DNA from 3 places in the Vibrio rarus genome. Region 2 is predicted to be linked to each of the others. Evidence: predicted binding sites of a transcription regulator. Region 2 holds the regulator's gene; each other region holds the start of a gene.
The links. The regulator MetJ, encoded in region 2, represses methionine synthesis genes. The targets are predictions, from matches to a motif close to TTAGACNTNTANANGTCTAA.
Positions count from the first base shown of each region.

Region 1: metN (methionine ABC transporter ATP-binding protein MetN) is a predicted target of MetJ. The motif match lies at 1,957-1,976, and genes of this name have one in related genera.
Region 3: metH (methionine synthase) is a predicted target of MetJ. The motif match lies at 1,534-1,553, and genes of this name have one in related genera.

Region 1 is NZ_AP024900.1:648,091-651,380, forward strand. It holds gene OCU56_RS03020 (MetQ/NlpA family lipoprotein) at 1-147, opposite strand, end outside; gene OCU56_RS03025 (methionine ABC transporter permease) at 175-852, opposite strand; gene metN (methionine ABC transporter ATP-binding protein MetN) at 842-1,876, opposite strand; gene gmhB (D-glycero-beta-D-manno-heptose 1,7-bisphosphate 7-phosphatase) at 2,057-2,611, shown strand; gene OCU56_RS03040 (YitT family protein) at 2,688-3,287, opposite strand.
Region 2 is NZ_AP024900.1:161,684-164,973, reverse strand. It holds gene OCU56_RS00755 (O-succinylhomoserine (thiol)-lyase) at 1-1,091, opposite strand, end outside; gene metJ (met regulon transcriptional regulator MetJ) at 1,277-1,594, shown strand; gene OCU56_RS00745 (malic enzyme-like NAD(P)-binding protein) at 1,689-2,954, opposite strand; gene rpmE (50S ribosomal protein L31) at 3,149-3,290, opposite strand, start outside.
Region 3 is NZ_AP024900.1:2,508,166-2,511,455, reverse strand. It holds gene metA (homoserine O-acetyltransferase MetA) at 1-74, shown strand, start outside; gene OCU56_RS11425 (cation:proton antiporter) at 136-1,428, opposite strand; gene metH (methionine synthase) at 1,615-3,290, shown strand, end outside.

The DNA.
Region 1 (3,290 bases), 490 kb from region 2:
CGCAATTTCTGCTACTTGAGTTTCAGCCCCAGCAATAACGCCAACTTTAATGGTATTTTGATTTGTTTCTTTGTCTCCGCAACCACTTAGGATAAGTGCTGATGCCGTTACCGCAACTGTGAAAATGTGCTTTAGATTAAATTTCATTTTTATCTCCGTATAACAATAAGTGTCTTATCTGTGGTCGAATTTTTTCACCAGTGCATCACCCACTGATTGAATAATTTGTACTAAAACGATGAGCATGACAATGGTGACGGCCATGATGACAACATCGTAGCGATAAAAGCCATAGCGAATGGCCACATCGCCTAAACCACCGCCACCCACAGTACCTGCCATTGCAGAGTAACTGACCAAGGTAACTAGGGTAATAGTGACCGAGTTGATGATTGTCGGTAGTGCTTCGGGTAATAGTACTTTTTTAATAATTTGTAATGGTGTTGCGCCCATTGATTGAGCCGCTTCTACTAAGCCACTAGGTACTTCCAATAATGCCCCTTCCACTAAACGGGCGACGAATGGAATAGCACCAATGGTGAGAGGCACAATAGCCGCAGTCGTACCGATAAAGGTGCCGATGAGCAATTTGGTAAATGGAATGATAGCGACCATTAACACAATGAAAGGCACACTTCGACCAATGTTAACAATGGCACCAAGAATAGAGTTTAATTTGGGATTTTCTAATAGTCCGCCACGTTTAGTGGTATGCAATATCACCCCAAGAGGGATACCAACGGCAAAGCCAACGATGCCTGAAAACGCAACCATGTACAGGGTTTGCCATGTTGCCTTGAGCAGCAGGGCATTATTTGTATCAAACCAGTCAACTAATACATCATAAGACATAGCCTAGGACCTCTACTTTAATTTTTTGATCTTTAAGATATTGCATTGCCGAATCATAAGACGCCTCGTCACCGAATACTTCAGCAACCATCATGCCGAACTTAACGCCACCGGCGTAATCAAGATCGGAGCTTAAGATTGAAATATCAATATTGAATTTACGAGCAATTTGACTAATTACAGGTGCATTGACGCTGGCTCCGGTAAATTCCAATCGAACTAGGGCATAACTGCCTTCGCTTCGTTCTGGTTGCAAACGTAACTCATAATCTTCTGGGATAGACAGATCTAATGTAGAGCGAATAAATTGGTGAGCCAACTCTGTTTTAGGGTGCGCAAAAATCTCACCAACAGTGCCTTTTTCTACCAACTTGCCGTCACCAATAATCGCCACTTCATGACAGATGTTTTTTACTACATCCATTTCGTGAGTAATGATCAAAATAGTAATGCCTAGCTTACGGTTGATGGTTTTGAGCAAGCCTAGAATCGATTGTGTGGTGGCAGGGTCAAGAGCACTGGTGGCTTCATCACACAGTAATACTTTAGGATCGCTAGATAAGGCGCGAGCAATAGCCACACGTTGTTTTTGTCCACCACTCAAATTAGATGGGTAAGTATCGCTCTTATCAGTAAGGCCAACTAAGCCTAATAGCTCGGTGACTTTTTTAGCGATGTACTCTTTGCTTTTACCTGCAAGCTCTAAAGGAAGTGCGATATTATCAAAAACGGTGCGTGATGAAAGCAGGTTAAAGTGTTGAAAAATCATGCCTATGTTACGACGAGCTTCGGACAGCTCAGTTTTAGACAGTTTAGTGAGATCTATGCCATCGACAATCACTTCACCACTGCTTGGCGCTTCGAGCATGTTAACACAGCGAATAAGAGTGCTTTTACCTGCACCAGAAGAACCAATCACACCAAAGATATTACCTTTGGCGATGGTTAGGTTGATATCTTTTAAGGCATTAATAGGGGTAGAGCCTTGGTAGAATATCTTGTTAACTTGCTTAATCTCTATCATCAAAAAGCCTGCTTGATTAGGGAGAGGGTTGTAAACTAGCGTCGATGCTAGATATTTCACTGGCTCAAGTCAATAGATATTTTTACGTCTAGACGTCTAAAAGTAAAACCTAGGTGCGATAGACAGGAAAGCGTGCGATAATTGTTCGCATATTAAGGAAGCTAAACAGAGTAATTTACCGTGTCTAAACCCGCTGTTTTTTTGGATCGTGATGGTGTCATTAATGTGGATCATGGCTATGTGCATGACGAGCATGATTTTGAGTACATACCAGGAGTGTTTGAAGCTAGCAAAAAGCTACAACACATGGGCTACATGTTGGTGTTAGTCACCAATCAGTCAGGTATTGCTCGAGGTAAGTTTAGTGAAGAACGATTTGAGTCTCTAACCCAATGGATGGACTGGAATTTCTCTGATCATGGCGTTGAGCTTGACGGAATTTATTATTGTCCTCACCACCCAGAGCACGGTATTGGAGAATATAAGCAAGAGTGTGATTGTCGTAAGCCGAAACCCGGTATGTTTATATCTGCTCGAGATTTTCTGAAAATAGATATGAAAAACTCCGTTATGGTGGGTGATAAAGCAGAAGATCTGATGGCAGCAGAAGCGGCTGGAGTGGGGACTAAAATATTAGTGCGCACTGGCAAGCCGGTTACAGACAAAGGCGAAGACTTGGCTACCGTTGTGCTAGATAGTATTGCTGAAGTACCGTCTTATCTTGAGGCGAATTAGTCTCAATAGTTTCAACAACGGCTATTGCCACAATATGGAGGCAGTAGCCTTCCATGTTGTGGCACTGATAAGCGGATTATTTGTAGTGAACGGTATAGCGTGTCGGTTTATGGTTCATCCATAATATTAGGTTAATAAAGACCGCCCCTAAGATAGACCAAGCAATAAGAGACAAAGAGATAAAATACAGCGAACACAGCAAAATAGTGGTATCAAACAGCAATTGCGTCTTGCCTACCGAAATTCCCAACTTATCTTGAATCACCAAACATAATACATTAGACCCCCCTAAACTGGCTCGATGTCGAAATAGCACAAGCAGCCCTAAACCAATAAATGTGCCTCCAGATATCGCCGAGAAAATGGGGTTAAGAAGTTCAAATTGCAACACATAATGTAGGTTGTCGGCCATTAAAGAGACCAAAGAGACACATATAATGCTATTGATCGTAAAGCGTTTACCTAGTCGAGACCATGCCAAAAAATAAAAAGGGATATTCACCAAAAAATACATAGTACCGAAGCTTAACGGGATAAACTGAGTAAACAGTAAGCCTAACCCTGCCGTGCCTCCCACAATCATTGATGATGATTTTAAAAAATAGAGACCAATGGCAACTAATAGCGTGCCGGTAAAGATAGCTGCGCAATCTTCAAGAAAACTGTGTTTGTTCATTGT
Region 2 (3,290 bases):
AAACGTAATAACTGGTGAGAAATTCCGGCTTGCGCTAGAGCTTCTTCGCCCATGGCTCTATGCGTCATGGTAGCTGGGTGGCAAATCAAGCTTTCAACACCCCCCAATGATTCTGCTAATGAAAACAGTTTTAAGGCACCAACAAATTCCTTTAACTGCTCCATAGTACCCTCAAGTTCAAAACTCAACATACTACCAAAGCCTGATTGCTGACGCTGGGCAATATCATGCCCAGGATGCTCTGGTAAGCTTGGGTGATAAATTTTCTTAACCCGTTTTTGTGACTGAAGATAGGTCAATATTTGTTGGGAACTCTCTTCATGGGCACGCATGCGTACACCTAAAGTACGCAACCCTCTAAGCGTTAAATAACTATCAAAAGGGGTTCCCGTAGCGCCAATGCAATTTCCCCACCACGCTAATTCTTCCGCATGCTGCTCTGTTTTGGTAATGACCACCCCACCAATGACATCCGAATGGCCATTAATGTATTTCGTGGTTGAGTGAATAACAAAGTCCGCCCCAAGCTCTAATGGCTTTTGGAAGATGGGCGTCAAGAATGTGTTATCTACGGCCACTAGCGCCCCAACCTCGGTCGCTTGTGCACATACTTTTTGAATATCAACCACTCGTACTAACGGGTTAGATGGTGTTTCAATAAGAATCAATTTCGGTTTTTTCGCGATGGCTTTTGCCAATGCCACTTCATCTGATTGATCAATAAACTCAACCTTAAAATCCCCTTTCTGTGCTCGGGTATTAAAAAGGCGATAAGTACCACCATAGCAATCATGAGGGGCAATAATCAGGTCATCGGAACCTAAGAACGCCGATACCCATAAATTCAGTGCTGACGTTCCACAGTTAGTTATGACAGCACCTTTACCGGACTCTAACTCATACAGTGCCGTTTCAAGCAATCCTCTATTAGGATTCCCTGAACGGGTATAATCATACTGCGGTACATCTCCGAAAGAAGGGAAGCCATAGTTAGTGGACAGATAAATAGGGGGAACAACAGCATGATATTGAGTGTCGGACTCGATACCGGTGCGGACGGCGATCGTCGATGACTTATGTTTACTGCTCATCTTCTGGTCTTTTCCTTTGACAATGGTGGTTGGTATTGGATGCCAATCAAATTAATCTGCTTATAGCCTACCCCGATCAGATTAAGACATCAACACATCTAGACGTCTAAATGCCTTTACATATAGCAGTAAACATCGCTAGAATTAGTTATTAACTCTTATATATTAAGCAATAAAGGTTCCCAATGGCAGACTGGAATGGCGAATACATCAGCCCATATGCTGAACACGGTAAAAAAAGCACTCAAGTAAAAAAGATCACTGTGTCTATTCCGCTTAAAGTTCTTAAAATTCTTACGGATGAACGTACACGCCGTCAGGTAAATAACTTGCGCCATGCAACCAATAGCGAATTACTTTGTGAAGCATTCCTACATGCTTATACAGGTCAACCGCTACCAACGGATGAAGACTTAAGAAAAGACTGTCCGGATGAGATCCCTGTAGAAGCAAAAAAAATCATGTCTGATTTGGGCATTGAGCTCGAAGTATTCGATGATTAATCAATTTTGGCCGTTACCCAGCCAACGATAAACATAAAAAAGGGGATGAGAGTTAAATCACTCTCATCCCCTTTTTGTCTATATATACAAAAAGCTACTTCTCTTGCATATATCCTTCAGGAAGATCTATTCGTGCGACACCAGACTGCACAGCCGCTTCGGCGACGGCTCTCGCTACACGCGGTAATAAACGTGGATCCATCGGCTTCGGTATAATATATCCCTTACCAAACTCTAATGAGTCCACTCCTGCAGCTGCCAATACTTCGTCAGGCACTGGCTCTTTTACCAACTGGCGAATGGCTTCTACTGCGGCCAATTTCATTTCTATATTGATTTCACTGGCTCTCACATCTAAGGCCCCACGGAAAATAAACGGGAAACATAGGACGTTATTGACCTGATTTGGGTAATCAGAACGCCCAGTACCCATAATAAGATCAGTACGTACCTGATGAGCTAGTTCAGGCTTTATTTCCGGATCTGGGTTAGAACAAGCAAATACAACCGGCTTATCGCTCATTAATGCTAATGCTTCTGCAGCCAATAAGTCTGGGCCAGATACCCCAAGAAACAGATCGGCACCTTCGATAACATCTTCTAAAGTGCGTTTATCTGTGTTGTTAGCAAATAGCTGTTTATATTCATTTAAGTCATCACGGCGTGTGTGTATCACCCCTTTACGGTCAAGCATGTAAATCTTTTCGCGTTGAGCACCACATTTGATCAATAACTCCATACAAGCAACCGCTGCCGCCCCTGCCCCTAAACAGACAATGGTAGAATCACACAATTGTTTACCTTGTAGCTCAATGGCATTGAGCATTCCTGCTGCCGTGACGATTGCGGTGCCATGTTGGTCATCATGAAATACCGGAACATCACAGCGCTCGATCAAGCGACGTTCAATTTCAAAACAATCCGGAGCTTTAATATCTTCGAGGTTAATACCACCAAATGTGTCAGCAATAGCCGCCACAGTATCAACAAACTCATCAATGGTACGATGCTTAACTTCAATGTCGATAGAATCTAACCCAGCAAAACGTTTAAATAATAATGCCTTGCCTTCCATGACGGGTTTCGATGCCATAGGCCCTAAGTTACCCAAACCTAATATCGCTGTGCCATTAGAAATAACAGCCACTGTGTTTCCTTTGCCGGTGTACCGGTAAACGTTATCAACATTCTGTGCAATTTCACGAACAGGTTCTGCAACGCCAGGGCTGTATGCTAAAGCAAGGTCATGAACAGTATCAGCAGGAGTGGTGAGTTCGACAGCAATCTTTCCTGGTTTAGGAAACTCGTGGTAATCGAGGGCTTGTTGACGAAAATCGTTGATAACTTGGTCATCTGACATGGAAAAGAATTCCTTAAAAAGTAGCAAGATAATAAAGAGAGGTAAGTGTAAATAAAAGTAGAGGAATGTGCTACACGGTGATTAAGGTTCTGTACTGGAATTGTAGTAAATATTAGCTCAATCTAGCCAGTGAGATACTGGTAAGATCAAAAAAGGCCGCCTAAGCGACCTTTTTTATTTCTTTGCTACTAAGATTATTTCTTAGAAGAAAGAGCACCGAAACGCTTGTTAAAGCGATCTACACGGCCGCCAGTATCAACGATACGTTGCTTACCAGTGTAGAACGGGTGACATTTGTCACATACGTCTAGGTGGATAGATTCTTTAGCTAGAGTT
Region 3 (3,290 bases), 500 kb from region 2:
ATTATTGTGTTTATCAGCAGACGCCTTATGATTTAGAGCAGTTCTCAGAAGAGAACTTTACAACTAACGAGTAGTCGCAATCATAAAAAAAGGTGTGCCATATTCAGTGGCACACCTTTTTTATTTTTTGGGGAATTACTCAGCGGGTGGTTTGTTTGGTAACTCCAACTGCTTTGCCTTTTCTATTAGTGGTGTGATAGTCATACCCTGCACAAGTATTGAGAACATCACTACGGCATAAGTCATGACCATAATGATTTCTTTTACATCAATATTTTTCTCAGGAATGACCATAATCCCTGAAGGAATAGATATCGCCATGGCAAGAGCAAGTCCTCCACGCAATCCGCCCCAGGTTAAAATCCTTACTGACATAGGGTTATAATCTCTGAATCGATTAAAGCCGACATAAGTGAATTTGACGCTTAAGTAACGAGCCAATAGCACCAATGGAATGGCAATAACCATCATTATCCAGTCTTCATGGTGGAACTCAAATAGCAACATTGACATGCCGATAAGCAAGAACAACACACCATTCAAAAACTCATCAATAAGCTCCCAGAAATGATCTAGGTGTTCGTGACTTTCAATAGTAAAGCCACTTCTACGTGTCCAGTTACCAATTAAGATGCCGGAGACAACCATGGATAATGGACCCGAAACGCCGAGCAATTCAGCAAAAACATAGCCCGTCGAAGGGATCAGTAGAGTAAGCAGAATTTCCATGGAGTGGTCGCGGGTAGAGCTGATTAGCCAGTGGAAAGTAGCACCTAGGATAAAGCCGTAGATGATGCCACCGATAGCCTCTTGCAGAAATAATACTGACACAGAGTTAAATGTCGGTGTTTCACTACCAAATGCGATGGTGTATAAGGTGACAAAAATCACTAACCCAAATCCATCGTTAAATAATGACTCCCCTTCTATTTGCGTAGAGATCCGCGCGGGTGCATTCAATTTTTTAACTATGGCTAAAACAGCAATCGGATCGGTTGGTGAAATTAATGCTCCAAACAGCAAGCAATAAACAAAGTCTAAATTAAAGCCGATTAGTGAGAATAGTCCGTAGAGAGAGAAACCGATAAAAAATGTCGAAAAAAGCGTGGCACCAAACGCCAGTGCTGTGATCTCCCACTTTTGGTCTCTTAGGTGATCCAGTTTTATACCAAGGCCGCCGGCAAACAGCAAAAATCCAAGAATCCCTTTTAATAAGAAGTCTTCGAAATTAATAGACGAAATAGTATCTATTGCCACATGGGATAGTTTAAATAACCCAAATTGACCTGCGATTATCATGGCGAGCGACAGTAACATTGCACTCGCGGTGATGGCTATTGTGGGTTGCATCTTACCAAGCTTATTGTTAATAAATGCGATAAGCACTGCTGCCGCAGCTATAAAACATAGCGTATGGTAGGCTTCCATTCACTTCTCCTTTGATTCATTTTGCCTTAATACTGTGAGACAAAATAATTGTGAGATCAAATTAATGACTCTGTTTGTGAACATCATAACGTTAAATAGCATCATTTAGACGTCTAGAAATCTAATTTTTCTATGTTAGGATGTAGTCCATAGAGTGACAGTAAGTAAGTCTGAGCAGGATGCAGTATGAGAGAACAAATAACAGCACAGCTAAAAAATAGAATCCTTTTGATTGATGGTGGCATGGGCACCATGATTCAAAATGAAAAATTAGAAGAGAATGATTATCGCGGAGAACGCTTTTCCGATTGGCATTGCGATCTAAAAGGTAACAACGATTTACTGGTCCTCACTCAGCCTCAACTTATTAAGAGAATTCATAGCGACTATTTAGCTGCTGGTGCAGATATACTCGAAACCAACACCTTCAACTCAACCACCATAGCGATGGCGGATTATGACATGGAGGAGTTGAGTGCCGAAATTAATTTTGCAGCAGCAAAATTAGCACGGCAAGCTGCCGATGAATGGACACAAAAAACACCACACAAGCCTCGTTATGTAGCCGGTGTTTTAGGCCCAACAAACAGAACCTGTTCGATCTCTCCTGATGTTAACGACCCAGGTTTTCGTAATGTGAGTTTTGATGAACTGGTGGTCGCTTATAAAGAGTCCACACTGGCATTAATCGAGGGTGGATGTGATTTTATTTTAATTGAAACCATCTTTGATACCTTAAATGCCAAAGCGTGTGCATTTGCTGTCGAAACGGTTTTTGACGAATTAGGATCAGCACTTCCAGTGATGATCTCAGGGACAATTACTGATGCATCAGGCCGAACACTTTCTGGTCAAACAACAGAAGCATTCTACAATGCCTTACGCCATGTTAATCCTATTTCTTTCGGCTTGAACTGTGCGTTGGGGCCTGATGAGCTACGCCCTTATGTAGCCGAGCTTTCTCGTATTTCAGAAACGTTTGTTTCGGTACACCCCAATGCAGGTTTACCTAACGCCTTTGGTGAGTATGACTTATCTCCAGACGATATGGCGGAGCATATTCAAGAATGGGCGAACTCAGGCTTCCTCAACCTTGTAGGGGGGTGTTGTGGTACCACGCCCGAGCATATCAAAGCGATGGCGGAAGTTGTTGAGAACGTCACCCCTCGCGCTTTACCAGACATTAAGCCTGCTTGTCGTTTATCAGGGCTTGAGCCGTTATCCATAGAAAAAGAAACCCTATTTTTAAACGTTGGTGAAAGAACCAACGTTACAGGTTCTGCCCGTTTTAAGCGCTTAATTAGAGAAGAGCTTTATGAAGAAGCGTTAGATGTTGCTAGACAGCAAGTTGAGAATGGCGCGCAGATCATCGATATCAATATGGATGAAGGGATGCTCGATGCCGAAGCTTGTATGGTTCGTTTTCTTAACCTGTGTGCCTCTGAGCCAGAAATATCTAAAGTACCTATCATGGTTGACTCCTCGAAGTGGGAAGTCATTGAAGCAGGCTTAAAATGCATTCAAGGCAAGGGGATTGTTAACTCAATTTCAATGAAGGAAGGCAAAGAAAAGTTTGTTGCACAAGCTAAGTTAATCCGTCGCTACGGTGCAGCCGTTATCGTGATGGCCTTTGATGAAGAGGGTCAAGCGGATACTCGTGAACGTAAAGTGGAAATTTGTACCAACGCTTATAATATCCTTGTGGATGAAGTGGGTTTCCCTGCAGAAGATATTATTTTTGACCCAAATATCTTTGCGGTTGCGACGGGTATTGATGAGCACAACAACTACGCGGTGGATTTTATAGAAGCCGTTGCTGATATTAAGCGCACTTTGCCTCACGCTATGATTTCAGGGGGCGT